2 regions of the Listeria sp. Marseille-Q6474 genome follow, and region 2 is predicted to be linked to the other one. Evidence: riboswitches for the same ligand, from Rfam matches in the RefSeq annotation. Region 2 holds a riboswitch; the other holds the start of a gene.
The links. A riboswitch is a leader RNA that binds a small molecule or an ion and turns the genes downstream of it on or off. The one in region 2 is predicted to bind thiamine pyrophosphate.
Positions count from the first base shown of each region.

Region 1: it holds a riboswitch for thiamine pyrophosphate, as region 2 does, so the genes downstream of both, thiT (energy-coupled thiamine transporter ThiT) here and tenA (thiaminase II) in region 2, are expected to answer to the same signal.

Region 1 is NZ_CAMPPS010000001.1:258,531-274,839, reverse strand. Features, by position in the region: gene OC533_RS01340 (Nramp family divalent metal transporter) at 1-10, opposite strand, end outside; gene OC533_RS01335 (ABC transporter permease) at 123-794, opposite strand; gene OC533_RS01330 (osmoprotectant ABC transporter substrate-binding protein) at 809-1,735, opposite strand; gene OC533_RS01325 (ABC transporter permease) at 1,737-2,393, opposite strand; gene OC533_RS01320 (betaine/proline/choline family ABC transporter ATP-binding protein) at 2,397-3,590, opposite strand; gene thiT (energy-coupled thiamine transporter ThiT) at 3,884-4,444, opposite strand; TPP riboswitch at 4,512-4,622, opposite strand; gene OC533_RS01310 (MmcQ/YjbR family DNA-binding protein) at 4,692-5,075, opposite strand; gene OC533_RS01305 (ABC-F family ATP-binding cassette domain-containing protein) at 5,215-6,816, shown strand; gene OC533_RS01300 (hypothetical protein) at 6,855-7,505, opposite strand; gene OC533_RS01295 (dihydrolipoyl dehydrogenase family protein) at 7,558-8,898, opposite strand; gene OC533_RS01290 (ribonuclease J) at 8,986-10,653, opposite strand; gene dapA (4-hydroxy-tetrahydrodipicolinate synthase) at 10,673-11,554, opposite strand; gene dapG (aspartate kinase) at 11,569-12,780, opposite strand; gene OC533_RS01275 (aspartate-semialdehyde dehydrogenase) at 12,792-13,835, opposite strand; gene OC533_RS01270 (peptidoglycan D,D-transpeptidase FtsI family protein) at 14,034-16,199, opposite strand.
Region 2 is NZ_CAMPPS010000001.1:1,335,315-1,351,623, reverse strand. Features, by position in the region: gene OC533_RS06855 (helix-turn-helix domain-containing protein) at 1-564, shown strand, start outside; gene OC533_RS06850 (MrcB family domain-containing protein) at 794-2,014, shown strand; gene OC533_RS06845 (threonine aldolase family protein) at 2,016-3,092, shown strand; gene OC533_RS06840 (DUF1433 domain-containing protein) at 3,180-3,467, opposite strand; gene OC533_RS06835 (ChbG/HpnK family deacetylase) at 3,672-4,457, shown strand; TPP riboswitch at 4,488-4,593, shown strand; gene tenA (thiaminase II) at 4,680-5,354, shown strand; gene thiM (hydroxyethylthiazole kinase) at 5,347-6,156, shown strand; gene thiD (bifunctional hydroxymethylpyrimidine kinase/phosphomethylpyrimidine kinase) at 6,153-6,956, shown strand; gene thiE (thiamine phosphate synthase) at 6,953-7,597, shown strand; gene OC533_RS06810 (glycoside hydrolase family 1 protein) at 7,623-9,038, opposite strand; gene OC533_RS06805 (hypothetical protein) at 9,246-9,437, opposite strand; gene OC533_RS06800 (GAP family protein) at 9,760-10,419, shown strand; gene OC533_RS06795 (PH domain-containing protein) at 10,586-10,978, shown strand; gene OC533_RS06790 (endonuclease/exonuclease/phosphatase family protein) at 11,012-11,782, opposite strand; gene OC533_RS06785 (superoxide dismutase) at 11,940-12,404, shown strand; gene OC533_RS06780 (XRE/MutR family transcriptional regulator) at 12,671-13,573, shown strand; gene OC533_RS06775 (XRE/MutR family transcriptional regulator) at 13,736-14,608, shown strand; gene OC533_RS06770 (MucBP domain-containing protein) at 14,810-16,309, shown strand, end outside.

The DNA.
Region 1 (16,309 bases), 1.1 Mb from region 2:
CCTTTTTCATGCTCCCTGACCTTCTTTCGTTTATGATAAAAAGTTTACTACGGGAAACATTCTTTGTCAAACGAAAAACACAACCTTTTTATGAAGCTGGTAGGTTGTGTTTTCGATTGTTTTTATAAGACTTCGGTTAATGTTTTTCTTTTGTTTTTAACTGGGTTTAAAGTACGTTCGACCCATCCTAGAAGTACATCGGCTAATATTGCCATGACTGCTGTTGGGATGGCTCCAGCTAAAATAATTGCGGTTCCGTTAGTTGCGTTGGTTCCGCGGACTATAATATCACCGAGGCCGCCTGCTCCAACGAATGTCCCGATGGCTGCAACACCTATTGCAATTACTAGCGCATTTCGAATGCCTGCCATAATGACCGATAAAGCAAGTGGCATTTCGATTAAACGAAGCACTTGCCATTTCGTCATGCCCATCGCTTTACCCGATTCAAGAAGTGCCCCATCAACGTTTCTAATGCCCGTATAGGTGTTTTTTAGAATTGGGAGTAAAGAATATAGGAACAAGGATAAAACGACTGTATTCGTTCCTAAACCCATAATTAGCATAAGTACAGCTAACATTGCGAGTGCTGGGATAGTTTGAATGATATTGGCAATTTGGATAACCCATCCAGCTAAGCGTTTCTTCCTAGCAATATATACTCCGAGTGGTATCGCTATGATTGCGGCGAAGATAACTCCGTACGCACTCATTAAGAAATGCCGCCAGAACTCTTCCATGACATAACTTCCATTTGTTTGGTAATAATCAATTAATTGTTTTAATGTGTCCATCTTTTGGCACCTCCTTAGTTTTTACCTTCAAAGTAATTATTTTTTTGCAAGAATTCTTGCGCTACGATGGATGGTTCTTTTAATTTGCCATCTGCTTCATAATTAAGCTTTTGCATTTCTTCTGTTGAAATTTTACCTTTTAACTTATTGATAGTAGTTTTTAATTCTGGATGTTTCTTTAAAATTTCATCTGTTGCTAGAGCTGAAGCATCGTATGGTGGGAAGAATTTTTTATCATCTTTTAGTAATTTTAAGTTATATGTTGGGATACGGCCATCTGTTGAATAACCAAGCGCCACATCCATTTGATTGTTTTTAAGTGCGGTATAAATTAAGCCGATTTGCATTGGGAAAATTTTCTTGAACTCGATGTCATAAGCTTTTGAAAATGCTTTATAACCATCTCCTTCACGTTCCATCCAAGAATTATCGACCCCAGCAGTAAGCTCATTTTCTACTTTACGCATGTCGCTAACTGTAGTTAAGTTGTATTTTTTAGCAGTATCTTGGCGTACCATGAACACATACGTATTAGCAAAGCCATAAGAATCAAACCATGTTTGGTGGAAACGCTCTTCAAATCCTTTTTTTACTGCTGCTAAAGCTTTTTCAGGGTCTTTAATAGCATCTTCTCCAAGAGGCCCAACTAAGTCTGTTCCGGTATATCTTGTCGCTGTAATATCTACATCACCATTTAACATGGCTTGGTGCTGAACGATAGTTGATCCAAGGTTATTTACAATTTCTACTTTTAGGCCAGTGTCATGTTCGATTAATTCTTTTAAAATATTGGAAACGATTTGTGATTCTGTCGTGGCCATTGCTCCAATGCGTATTGTATCTTTAGAACTGCCTCCAAGTCCTGGTAAAGAGCAGCTAGATAAGAAAAGAGAACTAGTTAGTAGTAATACGCTGAATAGCGCGATAAATTTTTTCTTCATGTTATTCTCCCCCTTCCTGAGCTTCACGGATGGCTTTTGGAGTTAAACGATACTCTAATTTTCCAAGCGCGAATTCTACTACAAGGGCTAAAATAGTTACTGGGATTGCTCCTCCGAGAATTAAATCTGGACGATATAAGTTTAAGCCATTAAAAATAAAGTCTCCAAGTCCACCAGCTCCAATATATGAAGCAAGCGTTGCCCAAGCGATAACGTATACAGCTGATAAACGGATACCAGCCATAATTACTGATATAGAGTTAGGGATTTCGACATTAATGATTAATTGCCAATTCGTCATGCCCATACCACGACCAGATTCGATTAAATTTTTATCGACTCCTCGAACTCCAATAAAAGTATTACGCAGGATTGGTAAAAGTGCGTAAATAAACAGGGCAATAATCGCTGGTAATGTACCGACCCCAAGAAACGGGATAATAAATGCTAAAATAGCGAGTGAAGGAACCGTTTGAAGAACACTAACCACGCCAATAACAAAATTTGCTACTTTTGGTGAACGCGTCAGTAAAATTCCAACAGGAACGGCAACTGCAATCCCTAAAATTACAGCAGATAAGGAGATGAAAAGATGTTGCCATGTTTGAACAAGCAAGTTATGGCCGTTTTCTTGAAAAAAAGTAACAATTGCGTCCATAGCTTATCCCTCCTGCTTCATTTCTGGTTCTGTCGTTTCGGAATCCGCTTGTTCCTCCTGATTTTCTGCCACATCATCTATCGTTCCCCAAATGGAATCATAAACAATATCTACTAAACTGGCACGAGTTACAATCCCAACAAGGCGTTTGTCCTTATCAACTACAGGAATATATTTATAACCACGTTTTAGAATCCGTTGTACAGTATCACGGAGTAAGGTATCTTCATACACGTAAAATACATTTTTCTCGATAATATCCATTACAGAAGTTGCTGTGCGGCGATTTAAATCGATTTGCTCTACATCGATAAATCCTTTTAACACATTACCTTCATCCACTACAAGTAACGTATCTACTCGTTTTTCTTTCATGACAGTAATGGCAGCTTGTAGAGATTTATCTGCTGTAATAGACACTGGATTCGTGTTCATAATTTGTGCTACTTGTGTAACATCAGGTTTTGCCTCAATTAGACGGTCTTTACCAATGAAATCTTCTACAAATGAATTTGCCGGGTTACGTAGAATTTCATCTGGTGTATCAAACTGAACAATTTCGCCAGCTTTCATAATAACGATACGGTCTGCAAGTTTAATCGCTTCATCCATATCATGGGTAACGAAAATAATTGTTTTTCCAAGTTCTTTTTGTAAATTCTTAAATTCTTCTTGTAGAGAATCCCGAGTAATTGGATCCAGTGCTCCGAATGGTTCATCCATTAGAATTAAATTTTGTTCTGCTGCAAGCGCTCGCAAAACACCGATACGTTGTTGTTGTCCACCACTTAATTCATAAGGATAGCGGTCTAAAAACTCTTCTGGCAAATCAACTAATTTAATTAATTCTTTCGCCCGTTCTTGTTTTTTCTCTTCGGACCATTTAAGTAATTTTGGTACAAGGACGATATTCTCTCTAATCGTCATATGTGGCATCAAGCCAATTTGCTGAATAACATAACCAATAGAACGTCTTAGTTTGACGGGATCTTCCGCCATGATGTCTTTATCATTTATAAATATTTTGCCTTCTGTAGGTTCAATAAGCCGGTTAATCATCTTCATTGTTGTCGTTTTCCCACAACCACTTGGACCGATAAAACAAACAAATTCTCCTTTATCGATGTTAAGTGTTAGATCATTAACAGCTTTTTTGCCCCCTTTATAAGTCTTCGTTACGTGTTCGAATTTTAACACGCTTATACACCTCCATTTTTTCTTTACCACTGCCAAAAAAATTGGCAATCGATAAATCTTTTCCCTAACTAGTAATGATTTAAACTTTTTAAATACAAAAAAACAGCTTAAAGACAGTGTGGCATTCAAACGGAAGTTACTAAACAAGATGATTTCGTACTTGTGGCACGTAAAGAACATCGCTGCTAAACTTATAATCGTAAAAATGGACATTGTGACAAGCTGTAATACAGTATTTATTCTATTATAACATACTAAAAAGCCCTATTAGCATTTACTAATAGGGCTTTCCTTTATTTAGGTAAGAATAATTTAGGCGTTGTTTTGAGTAGTATCGAGATAACTATTCCACAAACAACGACGGTTCCGAGGCAGCTAGCTCCGTTCATCACTGCTGAAAATAGTTGTGCTCCCCAACCTTGAAAAGCATAAGCGCCCCAAAATAAAACGCCAGCTACATAATGCCAGAAATATCTAGCCACACCACCAATAATCATGGTTCCCCACGCCCACTCGATGGCTTTTTTTAGTTGGTTAGCAGCTAAATTACTTCGAACTTGTTTACTAAATACTCCGCTGAAAGCAATAAAACTGAAGGCCAGGATATATTCAATAATTGCCTGAGATGGCATTAAAATATAAGCTTTCCCTGTTAAAAAATGTAGTAACCCCCATAAAAGCCCAGCAAATCCAGCCGCCCAAAAACCGCGACGAATTGCAATAACGTACATTGGAATCATTCCTAGTGAAATCGAAAAACTGGAACCAATGTCTAGCGGGATAAAGCTCAGTACCATCGCAACTGCTGCAAAGATAGCACATTCAAGTAAAATGATTAATCGTTTGTTTTGCATAAAAAATAAACTCCCCTCTTCTTTTTGGTCAAAAACGTACCCCAGAAGAAAGCAGTTTCTATTGTTAGAAATGCAATCGCCACAATCCCTACGCTCGTATTAACGAACAGGTTCAAAGGGTCAGAATCCAAAAACACGCGGATTCAATCTCAGCTAAGAAGCCCCCCCTGTGGTAACGTCTATGAAATTATCGTACAACAATCATTATAGCATGAGATGTTTTTTTGTAAAGAATTATTTGTTTTCTTTAATCATTTGCAGAAAATCTTACAGTGTTTTGAGCTTTTTTTGGTAGTTTATCAAAAATTAGCTGATAACTATTTTTAATTAAAGCAAATTCTGTTTCCGCTTCGACATCATATTCTTCATTAATCACAAGTGTAATCCAATGTTTTTTATTTAAGTGATAACCGGGTTTTATACTCATATATTCATCGCGCAATAAATCAATTCTCTCAGGTTGGCACTTAACACTGACATATAAATCCCCGTGATACATATGGATGAGCGCAAATATTTTACCACCAAGTGTTAAAGCGTGCATTTTAGAATCAAACGGAAATGTTTCTATTGCACCTTGTAAACTAAGGCAAAGCGCGACTTTTTCTTGTAAAGTTTGCTGATAATCCATTTAGCTTCCCTCCTTATTTTTACATTATAACATTTATTTATGCGTGTATGCTTTCTTTGCTACACTAACCATGTTAAAATAGTAGTAATTGTGCTTTTTCTGATTTCAAGAAGAAGTAACTTAGTATTGGAGGAAGAAAATGTTAACTGTAAATAATGTTGGCTTACGCTACGGCGATAAAAAGCTATTTGAAGATGTTTCGATTAAATTTTTACCAGGTAACTGTTATGGTCTTATTGGAGCAAACGGTGCTGGTAAATCAACGTTCCTAAAAGTGCTTTCTGGCGAGCTTGATTCTCAAAGTGGTAATGTGCATATTGGTTCAGGTGAGCGTCTCGCTGTCCTTCGCCAAGATCATTTCCAGTATGATGATGAACTTGTTCTTAACACTGTAATAATGGGACATGAACGTCTATACAAAATTATGGACGAAAAAAATGCCATTTACATGAAAGAAGATTTCAGTGATGAAGATGGTATTCGCGCTGCTGAACTTGAAGGCGAATTTGCTGAATTAGATGGTTGGGAAGCAGAATCTGACGCTGCTGTTTTATTAAACGGCTTAGGTATCCCTACTGACTTACACGGCAAACTAATGAAAGATTTAACTGGTGGAGAAAAAGTGAAAGTGCTTCTTGCGCAAGCTTTATTCGGTAAACCAGATATCTTACTTCTGGATGAGCCTACCAACCACCTTGACATCCGTGCGATTCACTGGTTGGAAGAATTTTTAATTAACTTTGATAATACTGTTATCGTAGTATCCCATGACCGTCACTTCTTAAATAAAGTATGTACGCACATTGCGGATCTTGATTTCAGCAAAATTAAATTATATGTCGGAAACTATGATTTCTGGTATGAATCAAGCCAATTAGCACAAACAATGATGGGCGATCGTAATAAGAAAAAAGAAGAAAAAATGAAAGAATTACAAGACTTTATTGCTCGTTTCAGTGCGAATGCATCGAAATCCAAACAAGCAACAAGTCGTAAAAAAATGCTCGAAAAAATCACGCTGGAAGATATTCAACCTTCTAGTCGTCGTTACCCTTTCATTCAGTTCAAACCGGACCGTGAAGTTGGGAACGACCTTCTAACTGTAACAAACTTGTCTAAAACAATTGATGGCGTGAAGATTCTTGATAATCTTTCCTTCTCGATTAACCGTAATGACAAAGTTGCTTTAGTTGGCGATGATGAAGTTGCTAAAACCGTTCTTTTCCAAATCCTTGCTGGTGAAATGGAACCTGATGAAGGTAGCTATAAATGGGGCATCACAACAAGCCAAAGCTATTTCCCGAAAGATAACTCAGAGTTCTTTGAGGAAAACGACATGAGTCTTGTGGAATGGTTACGTCAGTTCTCTCCTGAAGATGATAGTGAAGCATTCTTACGCGGCTTCCTTGGCCGTATGCTATTCAGTGGTGATGAAGTACTGAAAAAAGTACGCGTTTTATCTGGTGGAGAAAAAGTTCGTTGTATGTTATCCAAAATGATGCTTTCAGGTTCAAATGTTCTTTTACTTGATGAACCTACTAACCACTTGGACTTAGAATCAATCACTGCATTAAATAATGGTCTTGAAGCGTTCAAAGGCGCTATGATCTTTGCATCGCATGACCATCAGTTACTACAAACTATCGCAACTCGTATTATTAACTTATCAAAAGATCAATTTTATAATAAAGAAATTTCTTATGATGAATATTTAAAAGAAGTTATGAATGTAGCTGAATAAATAAAAAAACAATATCCCATTTCCGGGATATTGTTTTTTTATTTAAGTTCGATTTTACCTGTTTCTGTTGTAATTGGTGTCGAAGAATCTTTTAAATAGCTTAGGAAACTATAAGAAATCCAAGTAATATAAGAAACTTTATCTAATTTTTCTACTGGAAAAACGATTGTTCCTTTTACTGTTTTACCAGGTTCGATTTCTGTGGTTTCAAAATCAGATAGAACAGCGTCTCCTCCATTTATATCCATTTTATTAGCTTCAAGTTGACCTTGATTCGGATAGGTTTCGAGAGTTTTAGCTGCATTGTTTGTTATTTCTAATTGTAATGTGATACTGCCAGGAACTGACTTGCCTTCTACTGTTGAATAGGTTTCTTTCTTTTCGACCGTGACAGAGGTGATTTTTTTCTTAATATTATCTGCGGAATCTTCATAGTTTATTTGATAGGTTTTTGTTTCTTCTGCAGTAGCTTGGCTTGTACCTTTAGAAGAATAATTGAATACATCATTTTGAACTTGTTGGTAATGTGAAAAACTAACAATGATGCCAATAATAGAACCAACCAATAATAACATTCCAGCGCTTGTTAAAATTGCACCGATTTTTCGCTTGGCTGGGAAAAATAAAACAACAATACCGCTGATAAAAATTAAGAATGCACATATTCCGGCAATAATCCAAATTTCCATCTAATTTGCTCCTTTTATGCGAATTTCTCCCTCACTATAACATATTTAAGCTCTAGTTCAAAGCAGTTAAATCACTTGCCGGTGATGGATATGCAAATATGACAGACTGTAAATCAGCCAAAGTTAAGTTAGCTTTCATTAGGATAGCGATATAATTTACCATATAATCCGCCTCTTCACTTAGGAAGTGAGCACCTTTAATTTGACCAGTTTCGCGGTCTTCTATGATTTTTGCGAGGGCGATTTTTTCGTTCGTTCTTCTGTACGTATACCAGTTCGTTGTATCATGGTTTTTAATTTGATATTTTTCTGGATTGGCAGTTGCTTCTTCCATACTTATGCCAATGCTTGCAAGTTTTGGACTAGTAAAAACAACGCTTGGTATGACAGGATAATCGATTTTTTCATTGCCGCCTAAAATATTTTTTGCTACTAATGCTGCTTCCATACTGACAACTGGTGTTAACGGAGCGCCCTTTGTAGCGGCTACATCACCACATGCATAAATATGTGCGTGGTTAGGTGTTTGTAGTTTCTCGTTTACTGTAATGCCTTTTTTGGTATAGTCTATGTTTGCTTTATCTAGAGCTAAATGAGCAATATTGGGTGTTCTTCCGGTTGCTCCGATAATTAAGTTGGTTTCAAGTGAAAAGCCATTTTTACCTTCGATATGGAGCTTTTCACCAGTTTTATTAATTTTAGTAATATCTGTATCAAAATGGAAATGAATGCCTTCTTCTTTTAGTGTAGAAACTAAGGCAGCTACAAAATCGGGATCGAATTTCTTTAATGGTTCGCTATTATGATGAATTATATGCACATCTCTCCCTGCAGCTAGCGCAATTGATGCAAATTCAAAAGAAATATAACCACCACCGATAAAAACAACTGAATCCGGAAGTTTTTCAAGTGATAAGAAATCATCACTCGTTTGAATATGTTCTTGACCTTCTACTTTAAGTGTATTTGGTGTTGCGCCGGTTGCAATCACTATTTTTTTAGCACTTAGTATGTCGTTACCAACTTGCAAAGTATTTTCGTTTTGAAAACTTGCTGGTCCAAAAAACGTTTCAATCCCAGCTTCTTGAAAACTTTCCAAGCGACTTTCAGGCACATCTTCTACAAATGTTTCTTTGAATGCCATTAAATCTGTCCAGCTAATTGTTGCTGCTTCTTTAATACCTTTGCCACGTAATCTTGTAGAAAGGTTTCTTGCTTCTGCTGCTCCGACTAACACTTTTTTTGGGTCACAGCCTCTAAGGACACATGTGCCGCCCCAACTACGCTCTTCCACAATCGCTACTTTTAGACCGGCTGCCTGCGCTTCAAAAGCCACGGTTGTTCCACTAGCACCACTTCCGATTATAACTACATCATATGTAAATTCTGTCAATTGAATCACTCCTTCCTAGCTTGTTTTCCCCTCTATTTTACTTTTAAACGAAAAAAACTGCTGCACATCGAGGTGCAGCAGTTCATACTAGACTTCCATAATGATTGGTAAGATCATTGGACGTCGTTTTGTTTGCTCAAATAGGTAGCGATTTAATTGATCGCGAATATCTTGTTTTAATTTAGCCCATTCAAAGCCAGTTTCTTGGAGGTTTTTTTCGACGATTTTTGTTACGACTTTGGATGATTCTTCAATTAAATGCTCAGATTCACGAACATAGATAAAGCCACGTGAAATGATTTCTGGTCCGGAAGTAATTGTTTTAGTTTTACGATTAAGCGTAACAACTACGATGAAAATACCGTCTTCAGAAAGTAACTTACGGTCTCTCAGTACGATGTTTCCAACGTCTCCTACACCTAACCCATCAATCAGTGTATTTCCAGAATAGACACGGTTTCCAGCAGTCATTTTATCATTTTTATATTCTAAAATTTCACCTTTACCGACAATAAATACTTCTGATTTCGCCATGCCAACTTCATGAGCTAATTTCGCATGACTAATTAACATCCGGTATTCACCGTGAACAGGAACGAAATATCTAGGTTTTAACAAGTTAAGCATTAATTTCAAATCTTCTTGGCTTGCATGGCCAGAGATAAAAAGATTATTGCTCATCGTTAATACTTTTGCTCCAGCTTTATAGAGCATATCCATCGTTTTCGCCATCATCGTTTCAAGTGATGGTGATGGAGTTGTTGTAATATAAACCGTATCTCCTGGTTTAATATTAAATTGAGGGTGATTACCTTTAGTCATTAGTTGTAATGATTGAATTGGTTCACCTAAGTTTCCTGTTTCAATAATAGTGATTTCTTCATCATTATATTTTTTAAGTTCTTTTAGAGGAATAATCAAGTCTTCCTCAATAACGATTTTACCTAAGCTACCTGCTATTTCAAATACACGCTCTAATTCTTTACCAACAATAGCGACTTTACGTTTAGTAGCAACGGATGCGTCAAGTACTTGCTGCAAACGAATCAAATTAGATGCCACACAAGCAACAATAATTCTACCATCTGCCATTCTAAAAGCATGTCTAATTTCTTCTTCAATTAAACTGTCGCTTGATGTGGTGCCAGGGTGCTCTGCTTCTGAACTATCTGAAAGTAAAGCGAGTACTCCTTTTTCACCAAATTCGGCAATATGACTTAAATCAGAAGCATATCCATCTTTGGCTGATTGATCAAATTTAAAGTCACCAGTATAAATAATGGAACCTTCACTTGTTTCAAGCACAATCCCGACCGAATCAGGAATTGTATGCGTCGTACGGAAGAAAGATACATCAATTTTAGAAAAAGATAAGGTTGTTTCTGCATCAACAACATGGAAATTTTTAAAACGTAGTTTGCGGTGTTCTTTAAGCGCTGACTTTGCAAGTGCAATTGTTAGCTCAGTACCGTAAACAGGTGCTTTAATTTTTTGAAGTAAGTATGGCAGTGCACCAATCGCATCTTCATGACCATGAGTTAAGAAAATGGCTTTCACTCTGTCTTTGTTTTCTTCTAAATATTTGAAATCAGGAATAACAATATCGATTCCCAGTAATTCGTTTTCTGGGAACATTAAGCCCGCATCTAATATAAAGATATCTTCGTCTATTTCTACTACATATAAATTTTTGCCACTTTCATCGACACCGCCGAGTGGAATGATTTTTATGTTTTTCGCTTTTTTTATTGTCAAAGCGTAGACCTCCTTTGAACTATTTAGAAAGTCCTTCTAATATAGCTTGTAATTTCGTTCCTTGTTCAGCATTCAAATCTACAAGTGGTAATCTTACAGGTCCAACGCTAATACCTTGTTGATTTAATAAGTATTTAGTTGGCGCTGGGTTTGGAACAGAGAAAAGACCGTTCATTAATGGTAATAGCGAGCGATGTATACTTGCTGCTTTTTTTACGTCCCCGCTTTCAAACGCTTGCATCATTTCTTGCATTTCATTTCCTACCACATGACTTGCAACGGAAATTACGCCATTCCCTCCAACTGCTAAAATTGGCAAGGTTAAGCTGTCATCTCCACTGTATACGAGGAAATCATCGGAAGTTTCAGCAATGATTTTACTTATATTGTCTAAGTTGCCGCTTGATTCTTTAACACCAATAATATTTGGTAATTTTGCTAAACGAATAATTGTTTCTGGTTCGATATTAACAACACTACGTCCTGGAATATTATAAATAACTACTGGTAAATCAGAAGCTTCCGCAACAGCAACAAAATGAGCGTATAAACCATCTTGATTTGGCTTGTTATAATACGGCGCAACGACTAAGACAGCATCAATTCCGCCCAGTTCTGCTACTTCTTTTGTAAAAGCGATCGTTTCTGCTGTATTATTAGAACCTGTGCCAGCGATTAATTTTGCGCGTCCTGCATTTGTTTCCACTACTTGGCGGAATAATTTCATTTTTTCATCATGTGACAAAGTTGGAGATTCACCAGTTGTTCCAGCGATTACTAAACCATCTGAGCCGTTATCTATTAAGTGATTCACGAGATGATGAATTCTTTTTTTGCATACTTTATTTTTTTCTGGGTGAATTGGCGTGACCATTGCTGTAATTACTTTCCCTAAATCCATCTTTCATTTCCTCCTTACTTAATTTCCAAACAAAATACGTCATGAAGGGCATTGACTGCCGAAATTAAGTCTTCTTCTCTTACTAATACCCAAATAGTTGTATGACTATCCGCTGATTGTAAAATTGGGATGTTTTTTTCGGATAATGCTCCTACGATTTTTGCTGTAACACCAGGAACTCCAGTTATTCCAGCACCAACGATAGAAACTTTTGCACAGTCTTCACGAACCGTTGTTTGTAAGTTAGCTTCTTCTAAAAGTTGTTTGACGACGCGACGTTTTTCTTCTGGAACTGTAAAAATGACAGAATCAGTTGATATATTAATAAAATCTAGGCTGATTCCTGCATCTGCTAATATTTTGAAAGTTTGTTGTTGTGCCTTTACTGTATCTGTTTTGACAAAAATTTGCGTTAAATTTGTAACGTGTGCAACTCCTGTTACCATTCGTTCTTTTACATCGAAATGACCGGAATCATCCGCTAAAGATGTGACAAGAGTTCCTGTGCTTTCTAAATACGTAGAACGGATACGCATTGGTACTTTAGCAGTCATCGCTATTTCTACTGCGCGCGGATGAATGACTTTTGCTCCTTGGTAAGCCATATTACTAACTTCATTATAACTTACTCGTGGAAGTGAACGCGCATGTTCGACAATGCGTGGATCTGCCGTCATCATACCGTCTACGTCAGTGAAAATATCAATATAGTCTGCTTGTAAAGATACACCAAGAGCTGCAGCAGAAGTATCACTGCCACCGCGACCAAGTGTTGTTATATCCCCGTTTTCAGTGATTCCTTGAAAACCAGCAACAACAGCTACATCAAGTGTTTCAAGCGCTTTTTTTAGGCGCTTTGTATCGACTTCGGTGATTTTTGCATTCAAGTGATTATTAGATGTAATAATACCTGCTTGACCACCTGAAAATGCTTCTGCTTTAATGTCTGCCTCTTTTAACATATTAGTAAAGACAGAAGCAGATATAGTTTCTCCAACAGACAGCAATGTATCTTGCTCTCTAGCAGTTAGTTTAGTATCTTTTGCTCCTATAAGTTCTAAAAGTGTGTCGGTTGCATATGGATCCCCGTAACGACCAATTGCGGACACAACAACTACAACTTTATAGCCGTCTTTAAGGGCATTTTTTATATGGTTAAAAGCCATTAGACGAATTTTTTCATTTTGGACGGATGTGCCGCCGAATTTTTGTACTATGATTTTCATTACTTACACCTCTAAATAATCGCTAGTTTGACTAAGCTTTCAGCAATTTGAATCGAATTCCATGCAGCGCCTTTAAGTAGGTTGTCGGATACAATCCACATATGGAAGCCTTTAGAATCATCAATGTCAGCGCGAACGCGACCAACAAACACTTCTTTTTTACCAGCAGCTTGAATGGCTTGCGGATAAATTTGATTTGCTGGATCATCTTCAAGAACGACACCAGGGGCTGCTTTTAATGCATTTTGAATATCTTTTGCACTTACTCCCTCTTGTTCTATTTCAACGTAAACACTTTCTGAATGTCCACTAACAACTGGAATTCGAACGCATGTAGCAGAAACTTTAATAGTATCGTCTTCCATGATTTTTTTCGTTTCATTGATCATTTTCATTTCTTCGTATGTATAATCATTGTCCGTGAAAACGTCAATTTGTGGTAAGGCATTGAATGCAATTGGATAGTGCTTTTTATCGCCTTTTACTGGCATGATTTCTGGCGTGAATTCTTTGTTATCTAAAAGAGCTCTGCTGCCGTCTTTAAGTTCTTGAATAGCACTTACTCCGGAGCCAGACACAGCTTGATAAGTAGAAACAATAATTCGATTTAAACCATAAGCTTCTCGAATCGGTTCGAGTGCTGCTACCATTTGAATTGTAGAGCAGTTAGGGTTAGCAATAATACCTTTATGTGAGAATAGCGCTTTTTCGTTTACTTCTGGAACAACAAGCGGCACTTCAGGATCCATACGATATGCGCTCGTATTATCAATTACAATGGCTCCACGTTTTACTGCTTCTTTTGCAAGTGCTTTAGAAACGGAACCTCCAGCACTAAATAAGGCAATATCCACGCCTTCAAAGCTTTCAGGTGTAGCTTCTTGAATAGTTACCTCTTCCCCACGGAAGGATAATTTTTTTCCAGCAGAACGAATAGAAGACAAGAACGAAACTTGCTTTATCTTGAAAGTCGCCGCCTCTTCTAGTAATTCAATCATTTGGGTACCAACTGCACCAGTAGCACCTACAACTGCGACATGATAGCTTTTTGTCATAGTTTACAATTCCTCCTTCAATTTAATCCTCGTATCTCTGCTTTAAAACAGAAATCTGGTTAATTTTACACTTACTTTATCATACCATAAACAAAGCCATTTCGCAGTTTTTTATCTATATTAGTCACCATTTTTTTAATTGTTTGTCAGTTTGAAATGTAAAAAACCACTTTCACAAGAATGAAAGTGGTTTTTTGATTAATTTTCGGTTTGTTCAGATTGTGCTTTTGCAGCTGCTTCTTTATTGTTAATTGGTTGTTCAACTTTAGAAGCATCTTTATTGGATTCAGCACGTTCTTTTTTCAGTTCGAAATATTTATCGAATACTTCTTTAGAAATCTTCATATTTGTTTTTTGGTCTGTACCATATGGACGATAAATCCAAGGTACTACTACAGAAATCGCTATTTCTGGTTTTTTAACTGGTGCATAACCGACAAATGTTGTATTCCAAACACTGGCCATTTTGTTACCTTCTTTTGGTCCATCATAGAAGGCATCAGCTGTCCCTGTTTTACCAGCAACATCATAATCACTGGATGTAAAGACGGTTCTAGCTGTACCAGTTGATCCATGAGTTACTTCATAAAAACCTTTTTGCACTGTTTTGATGTCATTATCTGAAACGCCGATTTTGTTTAGAACTTTTGGTTCATTTGCGGTTGCAAGAGTTCCAACAGAATCACCATTTGTGCTAGGATTGCGGATTTCTTTTACCATGCTTGGTGCAATTCTAGATCCTCCATTTGCGATTGTTGAAACGTATTGCGCCATTTGAAGCGGTGTATAAGAATCATACTGACCGATGGCGAAATCGAGAATTTTACCAATTGTTTGGTCGTCCCCTTTGTAGCCAACTTGTTCTCCAGGAAGATCAATACCTGTTTTAACGCCTAAACCAAATTGATTGTAATAATAACGCATATCATCAAATGTACTTAGTGGAGCTCTTAGTGGGCCATTTGGAACATACTTAGCACCACCCATCTTCATTGCTACTTGATACATATATGAGTTAGATGAGATTTCTAGTGCGCCAACTGGATCAAGTGGTCGGTTACCTGCTCCGGTTCTATTAAACCAAGAACTTTTCGGTTTGGTTCCTTTTAATGCAATTGGTTGGTCGGTGAAGACCGTTTTGTTTGAAATTGCTCCGTCCATGATGCCCCCAAGAATTGTGGAACCTTTGACAGCGGAACCCATTGCATAAGCAGTGGTGAATGTTCCTAAGGAGTAGTCATCAAACTCGCCTTTGTCATTTAGTTTTTGACCAGCAAGTGCTAGAACTTCTCCAGAATATGGGTCCATTGCGACTACAAATGCACGATCAAATAAGTCAGAACCAGCATATTGTTTACCTTGTTTAATATTTTTACGTAAAATATCTTCCACGGCTTTCTGGAATTCTACATCTACGGAAAGAACTAAGTCTTTTCCTTTTGAACCTTCATATTTACTTACTGTTTCGATTATATTTCCTTTAGAGTCAAGTACGCTCTCAGATTGGGATTTTGAACCAGCTAGAACGCTTTCGTATTGGGCTTCTAGATAACTTTTACCAACACGGTCATTTCGGCTATATCCTTGAGACAAGTAGTACTCAGCTTTATCTTTTGGTAGACCTTCTTTTGCTGTCGAAACAGAACCTAAAATAGAACGTAATGTTTCGTCATAAGTGTAATAGCGATTCCAGTCTGTCGTTGTATCAACTCCTGGTAAGCTATCCATGTTTTCACTAACACGGGCAATTTCTTCATCTGTTACATCTTTATTCTTAATAACGGACTCAGTCATTGCGTATCCTGTTGTCATTTTTTTATAAATTGTTGCTACTTTTAAATCTTCTGTAGTTAGTTTAGCTATATCATCGTTCGTTACTTTTTCAACTTGGATTTTATAAGCTTTAGAAGATTCTAGCGCTTGTTCTTTTGCAGATAGACGATTTAAAGACTCGGTTTGATGTGTCAAAATCCAATAATCTTTCAAATCGCGATCGGTTAGTTTCTCTGGTTCAATTGTAATTAATTTTTGTAAAGTTTGAGCTACGTGAAGTGTTTCTGAAGTTTCTGTTTGTTGGCTTCTTGTGTAGGTAATCGATTTGACTGCTGAATTACCAACTAATAAGTTGTAGTTTCGGTCATAAATACTGCCACGTGGAACATTCTTAGAAACGGTCACATTATCTGTTTCTTCTAATTGACGTTTGTACGTATCCCCTTGCACGATTTGAACAATACCAAGTCGTAAAATTAATACGGAGAATAATATAAAAATTATAAAGAATAGAATATTTAAACGTAGTGGAATGATGGCGCGTTTCTTCTTAGTGGAATCTTTTTTCTTTTTTCTAAAATTTAGTTTCACGCAAAGTTACCTCACTTTTTAATAATACCTTTCCCTATTGTAGCTGAAAAAGCATCATTTTTCCACTGTAAGTTCATTAGAAATTCATTAGAAATAAAAAAAAGACCCAC
Region 2 (16,309 bases):
GAAAATATTCAAGATATTGTTGTGACAGATATTATGAATATTTGTAATGCGATTTTATTTCTTCAGGAGAATGATGTTGAGAATGCAAGACCAATTGCTTTAAATATTTGGAATAGACTTTCTAAACAAGACACATGGTACTTATTAGAATTGAGAATGTTAAATAATATTTTCTATTTATTACCTATAGATACGGCTTCTTATATTGTTAATATGGCTTTAGATAGGTTAAAGAATTATGAAGAATACTGTGATTTAGCGCGCTTGAAGGTTTCGTTTATGCTGAATTTTGTTCAAATGAAATTATTGTATAAAGCTCTTGATGAAGAATTGAAAATGTATTGCAAGAGGAGTATCGAAATATGTAAAAAACTTAAGTTGTATGATTTACTGGCTATTTCTTATATAAGGGCTGGAATTGCAGATAATAATAATTGTAGATCGAGGGATTATATAGAAAGAGGATTCACTATTCTTGAATCTATTGATCAGAAGCATATAATAAAGGAAATGGAGAAAGAGATAGAAGAAGTTTTAGAAATAAACCTTTTAGACTTATTTTAAATCACTTGAGTAATACTAGTTAATTAAATATAGCTGAATTATTAAAAAGAAGAGAATTTAACTCCTAATTTTAAATTTTATCTATGAAACTATTCTTTTGAGGGTTCCTCAGGAGAATAGTTTTTTTGTTAAAAAGTTGCTTTTATAGTTAAATTCACAACAAACTTACATTCTTAGGTATAATATGTATGAGAAGATGAAAATACATTATATAAAAAGGATGTTTGTGATGAACTTAGTGGCATTATTAAAGTACATGCAGGAGAACTACGGGCAGCAGAAATCTAATTATTCATTTAAAAAAAATAAAGTGGCAAAAAAGTTTAAAGAAGAAGTAAAAGTGGCATTACCAGCTTCGGTTTTAGGTGATGAATATAAAATTTCAGCATCTGTAGGAAAAGGACAATGGGCTACTATTCCATGGATTGCAGTACATGATAAAGATGTTAGCACAAGTGTACAGAGGGGATTTAATTTAGTCTATTTATTTACAAATGATTATCAAGGCGTATATTTATCATTGAATCAAGGATATACATATGTAGATAAAAATTATAGCAATGCAAATTTAGCGTTAAAAAGGGTAGGTGATTTTTGGCGTGAGAACTTATCCTTATTAATTAATACAAATGATTTTACTACTGAGCAAATAATATTGGAGAGGAAAATAGAGAGAAAGAATAGATTGATGAACGGATATGAGGATGGAAATATTTATAGTAAATATTATGATATTGCTCAGTTGAAAGAGTCTGAGAATGATAATTTGATACAAGACTTAGTACATATGCTTATGGTTTTTAAGGAATTAAAAACACATCTGGTTCCAAATTCAGAAGATCAAATTAAAGCTACAATCGATTTCATTCTAAATAACGGAATTTACAGCGAATTAAGCGAAAAAACAAAATCAGAGAAAATCGTTGAAATAGAAAAAAAGCGCAAATTAGTTTTAGGTAAAGAAGAAACGCATTCAAGAAATTCGGTAGTTAAGGAAGAAAAAGCACCTTACATCACTAAAAGAGATTATGCGAAAGAAGCTATTAGAAATACGGAAAAAGGGTTGCAAGGAGAGTATTTGGTAATTAATTATGAAAGAGATAGGTTAATGAAGAATACTATTACAAAATCTTATGCAGATAAAATCACTCATGTTGCTGAAAGTGGTGATGGGCATGGATATGATATTATTTCCTATGACATAAATCCAGATGCGCCAAATGAAGTAATAGAGATTTATATTGAAGTTAAAACAACAACTGGAAATAGAGATGCTCCATTTTATTTATCAGATAATGAATTAAATGTTGCGAGAACAAAAGGTAAACGCTATAAGATATATCGGGTATATAATTATAATACAATGCCTCAATTGAAAATTATCGATAATCTATTCAACGAAAACCTAGAAATAAAACCAATCAATTATATCGTAAAAGGAGTGAACTAAAATGACAACCGCACTAAAAACCAGCTACCAAAAAACACCTTATAAACTAGGCGGAAACGGTCCGCGCAATGTTGGTGTTCTTACAGAAGCGCTTCAAAATATTGATGATAATCTAGAAAGCGATATTTACGGAAACGGCGCAATTATTGAAGATTTTGAAACAAAAATCGCGAAAATTCTCGGGAAACAATCTGCGGTATTTTTCCCAAGTGGGACGATGGCTCAGCAAATCGCGTTAAGGATTTGGGCTGACCGGAAAGAGAATCGGTGCGTGGCATATCATCCGCTCTCTCATTTGGAGATTCACGAGCAAGATGGGCTAAAAGAATTGCAGCAAATCACGCCACTATTACTTGGAACGGCGAATCGGCTTTTGACAATTGACGATATTAAAAGTCTTCGCGAGCCAGTTTCTAGTGTGCTTATCGAACTTCCTCAACGAGAAATTGGTGGACAGCTGCCTTCTTTTGAAGAGCTTGAGGAGATTTCGGAGTATTGCCATGAACAGGGTATTTCGTTGCATCTTGATGGGGCGCGGTTATGGGAAATTACGCCGTTTTATCAGAAGTCTGCGGAAGAAATTTGTGCGCTGTTTGATAGTGTGTATGTGTCGTTTTACAAGGGGATTGGTGGGATTGCTGGGGCGATTTTGGCTGGGAATGATGATTTTGTGCAAGAGGCGAAAATCTGGAAACGACGGTATGGTGGAGATTTGATTAGTCTGTATCCATATATTTTGTCCGCGGATTACTATTTTGAAAAACGAATTGGGAAAATGGAGGAATACTTTGAGGCGGCGAAAGGATTGGCTGAGCGATTTAATTCGTGTCCAGGCGTGAAGACTGTGCCGGAAGTGCCGGTTTCTAATATGTTTCATGTTTATTTTGAGAAGTCGGTTGATGAGAGTGGGGCGATTTTGACGAAGATTCAGGATGAAACTGGCGTTGGGATTTCGGGGTATTTGCAGGAGAAGTCGGCGGATGTTTGTGCGTTTGAGGTTTCGGTTGGGGATGCGTTTGCGGAGATACCAGCAAAAAATTTAGAACTAGTTTTTAGATGTTTGGAAAAGGAACTTTGACTATAAATTTGGATATGAAAAGACAAGCTATTTTCTATAGTAGCTTGTCTTTTTTAGTTTGAATTATATTTTATTTTGAGTGATTACTTAATCTTCATAAGATTTTAGTCCGGATAGAATTTCATCGTAAGCTTTTCTAGGTTCTTTAAACATTTTATCAAGTTCTTCAGAGCAACTAAAAATTTTGACGTCTTTACCCGCAGTAAAACTCAAATTTTTATCATTATTTATGTATCCATCAATATTTATGCCAATAGGATTAAATTCTTCATTGGTGAAAGTAACTGTATTAAAATCTGGAATATTGTGTTTAAGATATATTGTGATTTTTTCTTTTTGGTCATTAAAAAAAGCTCGGTTCTCTTGATGTTTTATAAAAAGTAATCCGACTAGGATAAATAGTGCAGTGACAATGGCTAGTATAATAATTTTAGTTCGTTTTGACATAAAGTGCCTCCAACATAGATGACTTATAACCAATATTTTAGCATATTTTTTATTTTTAACGGTATTTTCCTTTGCCTATTTTAGGAATCTAGATATAATAAAAGTTAATATTTCAGTAAAAGGAGACCACCCATGCCAAAACTAATCATCGACGCAGACGATTTCGGTCTATCCAAAGCCATCAACCACGGCATCATCGAGAGCTACAAAACCGGCATTACAACATCCACTTTACTCATGCCGAACCTAGAAACTGCCGAGCACGCAATAGCTCTCGCAAAAGACCACCCAGACCTATTCATCGGGCAACACACAAACTTCCTACTCGGAAAACCATGCGCGAACCCGGCGAAAATCCCGTCACTTGTCGACGAAAATGGGGAATTCCATCGTTCCAAATATTACCGGGCTAACCCAGAACTGAAATTCCAATACGAAGATGTGCGCACGGAAACTATCGCTCAAATGGAACGGTTCAAAGCGCTAACGGGTCACTACCCAGAGCATATCGACTGCCACTCAATTGGTGATGAAACGGTTGACCAAGCTTTCTTTGATATTGCACGTGAGTTCGGGATTCACACCACTTTAAAATACAGTGGCGATAAAAAATGGCCAGATCAGGAAGGTTATTTGCCAATTACTAAACTGTTGGAGTCGGGCGCACTCCCCTACACAAACGGCGGTGTCTCAGTTGAAAACTTCCTTAACGATGATTTTGGATTATTAAAATTGGCACCAAACGAAATCGCTGAGATGCATTTTGATGTCGGTTTTTTGGATCAATTTGTGCTGGATAATTCTTCCTATACGTTGATGCGGTGCCGGGAACTTGCGACGATTTGTGACGTACGGGTGCGGGATTGGCTTAGTGAACATGGATTTGAGCTTATTTCGTTTGGGGATTTACAGCGGTAAAACTCTATGCTATGATGAACACAACTTAATAAGAAAAACTGGGGGGGCCGATTCTGGCTGAGATAGGAAGGTAATGCTTTCTGACCCTTTGAACCTGTTTGTTAGTGCAAGCGTAGGGAAGTGAATGTGAAAGTGACCGGAAAATTTATCGCGGCTGCTGTTTCTTTGCTTATGCTAAGGGACAGTGGGCGCTTTTTTTATTGTTCAAAAGGAGGAGTTTAAGTGTTTGTTCACGGTTTTCAAGAAGAAGTAGGGGATTTATGGCAGGAAACGTTGCGGCATCCGTTTGTTCGTAGTTTGGCGGATGGGACGCTTGAGAAGGAGGCGTTTTATTATTATCTACTCCAGGATGATTATTATTTGTCGCATTTTGAGAAGGTGATTGAGAAAAGTGTGGAGCAGGCTGGGACAGCGGAACTTGCTACGGAAATGAGGGAAGTACAGGTGCGGCTTCAGCAGTCGGAATTGTTGATGCGCGAACAGTTTTATCCGCGGGTTGGGCTAACGGAGCGTGATTTTTCCGAGCGAAAACCAGCGCCAACTGCTTATCATTATACTTCTCATCTTTATCGGATGGCGGATTTTGGCAGTTTTGGAGTGACGATTGCGGCGCTTTTGCCGTGTTATGCGCTTTATGCGGATATGGGGAAGATGTACGAAACGGCGCGGAGTTCGGAGCCATTTTATCAAGAGTTGTTGGATAGTTATGTGGATGAAAATTATCAAAAAGTGGTGTTGCAGCAGAAGCGGTTGGTGGAACAGGCGGCGAGTATGGCGGATGCGCGGGAACTTGCTCTGATGAAGCAGGCTTTTCAAATCAGTGTGGAAATGGAATGGGCGTTTTTTGATATGGCTTATAAAAAACAAAATTGGCGTGGGAGTGTGAATTATGTTTGATTTTATGACGTTGGAAAAAGTGCGGGAAAAAGGCCCGTTGGTACATAATATTACAAATATCGTGGTTGCGAATGACTCGGCGAACGGGTTGCTTGCGATTGGTGCTTCACCGATTATGGCTTCTGCGAAAGAGGAAATGGATGAACTGGCGAAAATGGCAGATGTGCTCGTGATTAATATCGGAACGCTAGACGGTGAGCTAGTTACAGCGATGAAAATTGCTGGACGTGCGGCAAATGTTGCTGGAACGCCGGTTGTGCTTGATCCGGTCGGTGTTGGCGCGACTTCATACCGTCGTAAAGTGGTGCAGGAGTTATTGTCAGAAATTCAGTTTGCGGCGATTCGCGGAAATGCAGGAGAACTTGCGGCGATTGCTGGGGAAGCTTGGGAAGCAAAAGGCGTGGATGCGGGCGTTGGTTCGGCGGATGTGCTGACTATTGCTGAAAAAGTGGCGAACGAATGGAACACGGTTGTTATTATTAGCGGTGAAGTGGATGTGATTTCAGACGGAACGCGCTTTGCAAAAGTGGCTAATGGTAGCGCGCTGCTTCCAAGAATTACTGGTTCTGGTTGTTTGCTGAGTGCGGTTTGCGGTAGTTTTATCGCCGTTCAGGAAGACGTTTTTCGAGCTAGTGTCGAAGCGTGCGCGAGTTATGCGGTGGCTTCTGAGTACGCGGAAATCGAGTTAGAAAGAAAACTTCCAGGCTCATTTCGACCACTATTTTTAGATGAACTGGCTAGCTGGTCAGTCGAAAAAACGCGTGCCAAAGCCAAAATCCAAGAAAGTGGTGAACACAAATGACTTTTCCACAAGTATTAACGATAGCTGGTTCAGATTCAGGGGGCGGCGCGGGGATACAAGCGGACATCAAGACGTTTCAAGAGCGCAAGACCTTTGGAATGTCCGTCATCACGGCAATTACGGCGCAAAATACGTTAGGGGTAAAAGCAGTGCATAAAATCCCGGTAGAAATGATTCGCGAACAGTGCGACGCGATTGCAGAGGATTTCCAAGTGAACGCCGTGAAAACTGGGATGCTTGCGGATGCAGAAATTATCCGAGAAGTGGCGCGGAATATACGTTTGCACAACTTCCCAAATATCGTCATTGATCCCGTGATGATTGCAAAAGGTGGCACTGCTTTGCTTGAAAACGAGGCGACACAAGTGTTGAAAGATGAGCTTTTGCCACTTGGTACGATCATTACGCCGAATATTCCAGAAGCGGAAGAAATTCTGGGAGAAAAAATCACAACCAAGGCGGAAATCGAACAAGCTGCTAAGAAAATTTTTGATTTAGGTGTAAAAGCGGTTGTTATTAAAGGTGGGCATAGCGAAATGAGTGAGGCGTCTGATTTTTACTATGATGGCGAAATGACAAAATGGCTGACGAGCGAACGCTTTGATACGCCTCATACGCACGGGACGGGTTGCACTTTTTCGGCATGTATTGCGGCTGAACTTGCGAAAGGTAATTCCCTTTTAGACAGTGTCGTAGTTGCGAAAGAGTTTATCACAAGTGCGATTAAATATCCGCTTGGAATTGGTCACGGTCATGGTCCAACCAACCATTTTGCTTACCGATTGGAGGATGGGAAATGAGAGCTGAACTAGCTGTATATTTTATCGCTGGAACGCAAGATATTGTTCGTGGAACGTTGCCAGGTGTGTTAGAAGAAGCACTGAAAGCCGGAATTACTTGTTTCCAATATCGCGAAAAAGGAGCAGGCTCACTCCAAACTGCCTCCGAAAGAAAAGAAATGGCGCTAGAATGCCAACAATTATGCGCAAAATATCAAGTGCCATTCATTATTAACGATGATGTCGCCCTAGCCCTCGCAATTGGTGCGGACGGCATCCATGTCGGGCAAAACGACGAGGAAATTCGCCAAGTTATCGCGAGTTGCTCCGGAAAAATGAAAATCGGACTTTCGATTCATTCGGTTAGTGAAGCGGAGGAGGCAGAAAGACTTGGTGCGGTGGATTATATCGGCGTAGGGCCAATTTTCCCAACCATCTCAAAGGAGGATGCAGAGCCAGAAAGTGGAACTGCAATTTTGGAAGAAATTCGTCGGGCTGGAATCAAGCTACCAATTGTCGGGATTGGCGGAATTAATGAAGCAAATTCGGCTGAGGTTCTCGCAGCAGGCGCGGACGGGGTATCGGTTATTTCAGCGATTACTCGGTCGGAAGATTGCCACTCCGTTATCAAGCAATTAAAAAACCCAGGTTCCCCCTCCTAAAAGGACAAACCTGGGTTTCTCATTTTTATAAATCTTCACCATTGGTAGCAATAACGTTCTTGTACCAATCAAAACTTTTCTTCTTATAACGATTTAGCGAGCCTGTGCCGTCGTTGTTGCGATCGACATAGATAAAGCCGTAACGTTTCTTCATTTCAGCAGTGGAGGCACTAACAAGGTCAATACAGCCCCATGAAGTGTAACCCATCAGCTCAACGCCGTCTTTAATCGCTTCTTTCACTTGCGATAAATGAGCGCTCAAATAGTTAATACGATAGTCGTCATTTACTGTGTAGTTGCCGTTTTCGTCTTGTTCAAGTTGATCGATAGCGCCAAGACCGTTTTCTACGATGAAAAGTGGTTTTTGGTATCTATCCCAGAATTCGTTTAGGACAACGCGTAAACCTTTAGGGTCGATTTGCCAACCCCATTCGGATGCTTCTAGGTAAGGGTTTTGCACGCCTCCAAGGATGTTTCCTGCACCAGCTTTGCGATTCGACTCGTCAGCTGTTTCAGTTGTGCTCATATAATAGCTGAAGGAAATGAAATCTACTGTGTTTTTAAGGATTTCTAAGTCTTCTTCTGTTACGTCTAATTCAATATTATTCTCTCTGAAATAGCGTTTCATGTAGCCAGGATAAGTTCCGCGGACATGGACATCGGAGAAGAAGTAGTTTTTGCGCTCTGCTTCCATAACAGCGATAATATCATCTGGGTTGGAAGTTAGCGGATAAGTTGGCATTGCTAGAACCATACAGCCGATTTGAGCTTCTGGCATGATTTCGTGACCAATTTTTGTAGCCAGCGCGCTCGCCACAAGTTCGTGGTGGACAGCTTGGTATAGGTCTTTTTGAGATAATTTATCTGGGCTTGTAGAAATACCGCCACTCATGAATGGTGCGTGTAAAATCGAGTTGATTTCATTAAAAGTGAGCCAATATTTTACTTTGCCTTTGTAGCGATTAAATACAGTGCGGACATAGTTTTCATAGAAGTCGATCATTTTTCTATTTACCCAGCCGTCGTAAGTTTTCGATAAGTGAAGTGGTGTTTCATAGTGAGATAAAGTGATCAGCGGTTCAATATTATGTGCTAGAAGTTCGTCGAATAAATCATCGTAAAATTGTAGTCCTGCTTCGTTTGGCTCAGTTTCGTCACCATTTGGGAAGATACGGGACCAAGCGATAGAAGTACGGAAAACCTTGAAGCCCATTTCAGCAAAAAGTTTCACGTCGTCTTTGTAACGATGATAAAAGTCGATTCCTTCTAATTTTAAGTTATCTGGTGTTGGACCGTCAGTAATTTGACCGAATCCGCCTTTTGGAGTAACATCTTGAACGGAAAGTCCTTTTCCATCAACGTTGTAAGCGCCTTCGAATTGATTTGCGGCAGCAGCTCCACCCCATAAAAAGTCGGCTGGAAATCCTGTATTTGTATGCATGTTAAAAACTCCTTTTCTACATTTTAAAGTATCTATAAAAAAAACCAAATACTTTTCTAAATAAATGCAGAGAAACATTGTACTTAGAAAAATATTTGGTTATGCCCGGCTTTCGTCGGTAACATTCCGATTTATAGTTAAAATATAGCAAAAATAATTAGGATAGTCAACGGAAACAAATAACAGCTACTCTGTTTGGAGCGGATGTTATTTACGTTTAGAAAGAGTGAGCATACCGAATAAAATACTTGCTGTGCTCGCGGATTCGTCTGTTTTTGTTGAATTTGATTGACTTACAGAACTGACTTGCTTTTGTGCTATTCCTGCGTTCAGTTGTTGTTCTGGACTAGTCACAGTATCAATTTGCTCCAGTACGTCATTATGGGTTACTTTTTTCATAATATTTCCACCTGTCTCTGTATTTGAACGAACAATAGAAATTATACTATTATTATAGCCCTAAAATGAATTTCCATTTTTAGTCACCGATTCCATATTGGGAGTTTTTATATAAAAATAGACTTTTAGAAGAATAACTTTGCTTGAAAAGTAGCGTTTTAGTGCATTTAATGAGCTGTTTATGGCAAATTTATTGTATTGTTTTTTTTGGGGAAGAACATAAGGAATGATATAGCGACAATTGTTTGTTAGTGAGTATAAGAGGGAAAAAGGTAGATTGAATGATAAGGATTTGTAAAAAATGTATAGAGGGGGAGTCAGCGTGGGTTCAGCTTTTTCAGCTATTTTGTCACCGGCAGTAGGTATATTAATTAGTCCATTTCCAATTGTAGGGCTTATTTTGATTTTACTGAGCAACAAGGCACGGATTAACAGTATTTTTTATACGGTTGGTTGGATTGTTGGGAATATTGCTATTTTCTTTATTGGATTATTTTTAATGAGTTCGGCGGTTAGTTCGTCCGGAGATCAGTCAACCTTGGTCAAAGTGGTACTTATTGTGTTAGGGGTTTTACTTATTTTGCTCGGTGCCCATGATTTTACGAAACGTCCGAAAAACGGAGAGAAAGCTGCAACACCAAAATGGTTTGAAAAAATGAGCAATATTAAACCAGGTGGCGCGATGATTTTTGCTTTCTTATTATCTGCGGTGAATCCTAAGAATATGTTGCTTTCTCTGACTGCGGGTGTTAGTGTTGGTGCCCTGAATTTAACTGGCGGGCAAGAAACAACGGCAACTATTATTTTTGGAATTATCGCTTGTTGTTCGATTTACATCCCAACGATTGCTTTCTTACTGGCTGGGAATCGACTTAACAACGCATTAGATAGTACGCGTAAATGGCTTATCCAGAACAATTCCGTGATCATGGCTGTACTGTTCTTGTTTATTGGTCTAAGTGTTATTAGTAAGGCATTTTAAATGATAAAAGGGCTACTTGTTCTCAAGGATTAGTAGCTTTTTTTTATTTAAAAATGCAGACTGTTCACACAATGTCTACATACTATGAAAACGTTTTATGCTAATATAGCTTTACTTGTTCATTTAAAATTGAATAAGAATACATACAACAAAAAGGATGGGTTTCATGTTTGACAAACTAATGGGAAAAGCAGCAATTGTTACCGAATCATCTTATGGCATAGAACGATTTTTAGAAGATGATGAAAAGATTATTCAAATTTTTAAATTTATAAGAGATGAAGTTATTATTACTTCAAAAGGGATTTTTAATGTGGATGCTCAAGGGATAACTGGTAAGAAAGTAGAATTCAAGTTTTTCCCGAAGAAGGCATTAAAGTATGTTTCAATCGAGACTGCGGGAACTTTAGACCGTGACTTTGACTTGAAAATTGGTGTTGACGGCAATACGGTCGTGACACAAAACACCTCTTTTTCCGCGCCAATCGCCTTAAAAGTGCATAAAAATGATACAGAAATGGGATTTGCGCTTTATAAAATGATTAAAGAAATGTTATAAGTGAAAGAGAAGACGATATTCGTCTTCTCTTTTTTATGTCCATTCAAGTGTTGCAGTCACAGGGAAATGGTCAGATGCAGAACAGCCATCCACTTGATCCGTGATAGTTTTGTAAGAGTGTACGCGGAACTCTTTAGACACGAAGATGTAATCAATTTTTTCTAATTCGTTTTCAGGTCGGAGTGGTTGGAAGTCATGAAAGCTACCAATTGGGCCTTTTATAGGAGTCTGAGAAATCAACTGTGCATCCTGATATTTTTTGGTTATGAAGTTATAAGTTGTTGTGTTAGGCGCAGTATTAAAATCGCCTAATATAATGATGGGTGAATCTTCTGCAATGATGGCAGCTTTTTTTAGTAAAAGTTGACTGGCAAAAAGGCGCGCTTCCTCTGAGATGTGATCCAAATGAGTGTTAAAAATATAGAACTGTTTTCCGTCCGAATCGGCGAATTTTCCCCAAACGCAAATTCGCGGAAACATCGCTGTTGAATGAATAGAAGGAACATCTGGCGTTTCAGATAACCAAAAACGCCCTTCTTGCAGTAATCTGAATCGAGCAGAATTATAAAAAACAGCCGTAAATTCTCCTTTTTCAAAACCATCATCTCGTCCTACCCCGAAATAATCCCAATCTAGCATTTCTTTCATGTCGCGCATTTGTGGCAGAAGAGGTTCCTCCACCCCCATGAAATCCCATTGATATTTATCAAGTAATGATTTTGTTAGTGTTTTACGCAATTCCCAGCTCTTTTTCCGCTCGGAAGTGTCATCAAAACGAATGTTAAAAGTAGTTACACTGAACATTTTTCCACATCCTTTTTTTATTTAAAAGTTTTACAAAGAGAGTTTAGCATATTTATGAAAACGTTTCACTGATTTGGGGTTTTATGTAGTATATATTCTACATTTTTTCCTGAAAAGTAAAACCATTGTATTGTTGTAAAAAGGGAGTGTCACTATGTTGCGAAAAGGTCGATGGTTGCTCATATTATTACTATTGATAGTATTAGTGGCATTATCAGCATGCGAGGACAGCGGGAATGGAGATGTTTCGGGTGTGCCGGCTAAAAGGGAAAAACAGCATTTTCCTCCAAATGATACGAAAAAAGGATGGATAGAACTTCTTGCCACGGATGGTATTTCAAGTCAAGGTGACCTGCCTTGTGTTTATGAAGAGGCGGAATCTGTAGAAAAATTGGAAATTCATATGAAAGAGTTGAGTACGGCAAGCCTAACCTATATTTACATTGACGGCTACATCGTACAAATGGAACAAGGCGGCGACGAACTTTCTTTTCAAATTCAATTAAGTAAAACGGAATTAAAAAAAGGATTTCATGAATTAACGGCTGTTCAATATCAGGAAAATAACCCTGAAACTAAAAAAGTAGAGTTATTAAAACGCGCTAAGTATGAAGTAAAATAAAAAGATTAACGAATGATTTAGAGCCATATTTTTAAAGAGAATGTGAAAAATGACATTCTTTTTTTGTGCTATTAATACTTAAAAAAGGAAGATGACGATATTGTAAGTAGCTTTTCGCCTTTAAAAGAATTAAACTACTAGTGTTTAGGGTATATATTTTAAGAACAATGATTCCTAATTTGTTTGGAGTAGAGAAATTAAAGCATAGACATAGATACTGCATTCCGACTTTTTGAAATGGAAGAACTTAATTAGGGGGATATCATATGGGTTCATATGGCGAATTGATTCGGGAAATACGGCTATCTAAAGGTTTGACTCAAAAAGAGGTATACACAGGAATTATATCTAGGTCTTATGCAATCGGATTTGAAAAAGGTAAACACGAGATTACTTTGAGTTTGTTTGAAGAAATTTTAAAGCGGGTTATGGTTCCTTTAGATGAATTCTTTTTTATTTACAGAGACTTTTCTTCGACAGAGGATGATAGTTTTTGGATTGATTTCGTCGAGCTATCAGGTAAAAATGATGTTGTAGGGATGCAGGCGTTGCTAGATAAAATAACTTTAGAGCGAACGGAGCAGACAGAAGTTAGAAAAGCGATACTTCATACGAGAATTCAAACTATTAATCATTATTTGCGTACGAATGTGTTTGATGAATCGAATATTTCTGATGAATATAAAAAAATTATCCATGACTATCTTTGGAAAATGCAGACGTGGACTTTAGAAGAGGTTCGTATTTTTGCGAACGGCATATCTTTTTTTGAGGAAGAAGTACAAATTCACTTTTATCAAATTATGCTGAAATCGTATGAAAAGTATAGGTACTATGATAGAGGAAGACTGCTATTTTGCCATCTATTTGCTAATCTGACAGATGAACTCATCATACAGAATAAAATCAATTATGCGAAACTAGTGCTCGAAAAATTAAAAGAAGCATCTGAAACAAGTGGTAGTTTTAACAGTGCTTTTTATCGAATAGTAGCCAATTATTATCAAGGAGCAATTTGGATGAAAGAAGGCGAAGTGGAAAAGGGCTATCGCCAAGCCAAAAGAGCGATTCAAACATGGAAAGAACTGCGCTATGAAGCATTAGCAGATTTGTATAGCGTAGTTTTAAAACAATTTTTAGAAAAAGAAAATATCCAAGTAGAAGATTAACTATCCGAAGATTTTCTATTTAAAAACACTAAAATGGAGTCATTTTGGTGTTTTTTTGTTTGTAGTAAAGAGGTTTTATGTACTATATATAGCACTATTTACAGAGAGAAAACAAAGGAATGTAAAATAAAAGCAAGAAATGAGTCAAGAGGAGGTCTTCGGATGATAAGTTATGGTGAGTTGATTCGTCAAATAAGGCAGTCTAAAAAAATTTCCCAAAAAGAAGTGTACACAGGGGTTATTAGTAAATCTTATGCAATTGAATTTGAAAAGGGAACCCATGCAATATCGAGCATTCTACTAGAGAAAATAGTAACAAAGCTAATGGTAAGTATGGAAGAGTTTTTCTTCATGTATCATCAAGAGGAGTTGCCTGAGAAAGAGGACTTTTGGGAAGCCTACGAGCGGGCGTGTAAAACGGATGAAATTGCTATTTGGGAATTACTTTATCAAAAAATATCATCGGAAGAAGGAAAAATCAATCAAGTAAAAAGCGCGGCGATAAAACTGGAGTTAGATCACATAAAAGGCAAACAAGTGGCGGACAAAAAAGTGGTTCGGATTTTGGAGAACTACCTGATTGAAGCTGTTTTTTGGACGTTAGAGGATATATTCTTATTTACTCGGATGTTGCCGTACTTGTCTTTGAAAAGTCGGGTGCCGTTTTATTATAAATTGTTAAACACGCTGGATAGATACCGCCATTTTGAACGAGGAAGAAGCATTTTACAATCGGCGCTGGCTAGTATCATGGATGATTTTATAGAGAGAAATGAAATAGAGCATATGGAGCTAATGATAAAAAGCTTAGAGAAAATTAGTGAGGACTGTGATGGTACTTATTTCAAAATTCTTTGTATGTATTATCGTGGAATTGTGCGGTGGGGAGAAGGCGAAAAGCGCGAAGGCAGCGAAGAAATCGAGCAGGCAGTAGCTATTTTGCGAGCATTAGGTTATGAAAATAAAGCGGCAGAGTATGAAACTATGTACCGACAATTTGCGAGGGAAAACAACGATATAAAAACGATGGAATGAAAGCTAAAAAGGACTATTCTTTTTGGTTTTCTTTTTTCGAGTAGTATATATGCGACATTAGAAAATTTTAAGACTCCGCATAGTATTATATAGACTGAAGTACGGCTTAAAGCCACATTGACAGTGAAGGGAGGGGCTTTGGCAAAGAAACTAAATGCCAACTGACACTGCAAATTTAGCGTTAAAAGGAGGAAGATTGTTATTTTAAAGAAAATATTTATTGCATTAATTGCGCTTGTAGTTATTATCAATACAGTTAGTTTTACAGCTGTTTCTGCAAGCACACCTACATGGTTAGAACAAACCATGAATAGTAATGAACCGTTTATAAAAGAGATTGAAAAAGAAACTGGTAAGACGAGAGCGAATATTACACAGACAGATTTAGAAGCTATAACGACACTACAAGTAAGTGGGGCAAGCGATATCCCAACGAATATCGATATGTTAACTCATTTAACTAAGTTAGAAGTGATAAGTGGGACGATTTCTACAGTGTCAAACTCAGTGGGGAATTTAAAAGAGCTAAAAATCTTAAATCTAAACGATAATAATTTAAGTACTTTCCCGACGATAGCTTTTCAACTACCTAAGTTAGAAGAATTACAAGTTAGTGGTGGAACGATAGAAGAAATTCCTGCAACAATAACGAACATGGCTAGCCATTTAAAGTTTTTAACTGTAAATAATAACCACTTAGTGAAAGTTCCAACTATAATATTCTCAACGAATTGGTCAAACTCATCTACGGGAGAATTAGATTTATTTACCACTGGAAATCAGATTGTAACGGATATTCCTGCCAACTATGTAAGTAACTTTAATAATGGGCAAAACATGTTGGAATTTTACGATGGTCAATTTCAAAAGCAAGACCAACTAACTACAACACCTGGATATACCATTGATGTACCTGTTGGAACTGATTTTAATCAATTAACACCAGACAAAACGAAACTCGCACTAACATCTGGACGAACTTTACTCGCGCAACACGAATTCGAGTATTATGATGATGGTTCAAGTTCACTAATCCACAATGGCGTGGCAGCAGCACCGGGTCAAGCGACCATTTTCATCAAAAGCAAATTTTCCACGCAATCGAACAAATTTGCCAGAACACAAGTTACAGTAAACATCACCGCGCTAAACGGCGGACCTATTACAGTGAAACATGAAGATACAAAGGGGCAAGAACTTGCGCCACCTGTCATTTTAAATGGTAAAGACGGGGATCCTTATACAACGACACAAAAAACTTTCCCAGGCTACACTTTAGTTGCAACACCAGCCAATCAAAATGGTACATTCACCATGAACCCGGCTACAGTCAACTATGTATACAGCGCAAATGATTATAAACTAACATCTACTTTCAAAGATGCCCATGGTCAAGAACTGAAAGCACCAGTTGTGGATGCAAAAGATTATCATATCCAAGACAACTATTCTACAACAGCAGCAACCATTCCGGGCTATTCTTTAGTTTCCACACCTGCTAATCAGAACGGCACTTTTGGAGCTGGGAATGTCACGGTTAATTATGTATACAAAAAAGACGATTATACACTTACTTCCACTTACAAAGATACGAATGGTCAAGAACTAAAAGCACCAGTGATAGATGCGACAACGTATCATTATCAAGACACGTATACAACAACAGCCGCAGTTTTCCCAGGTTATACGTTAGTAGCAACA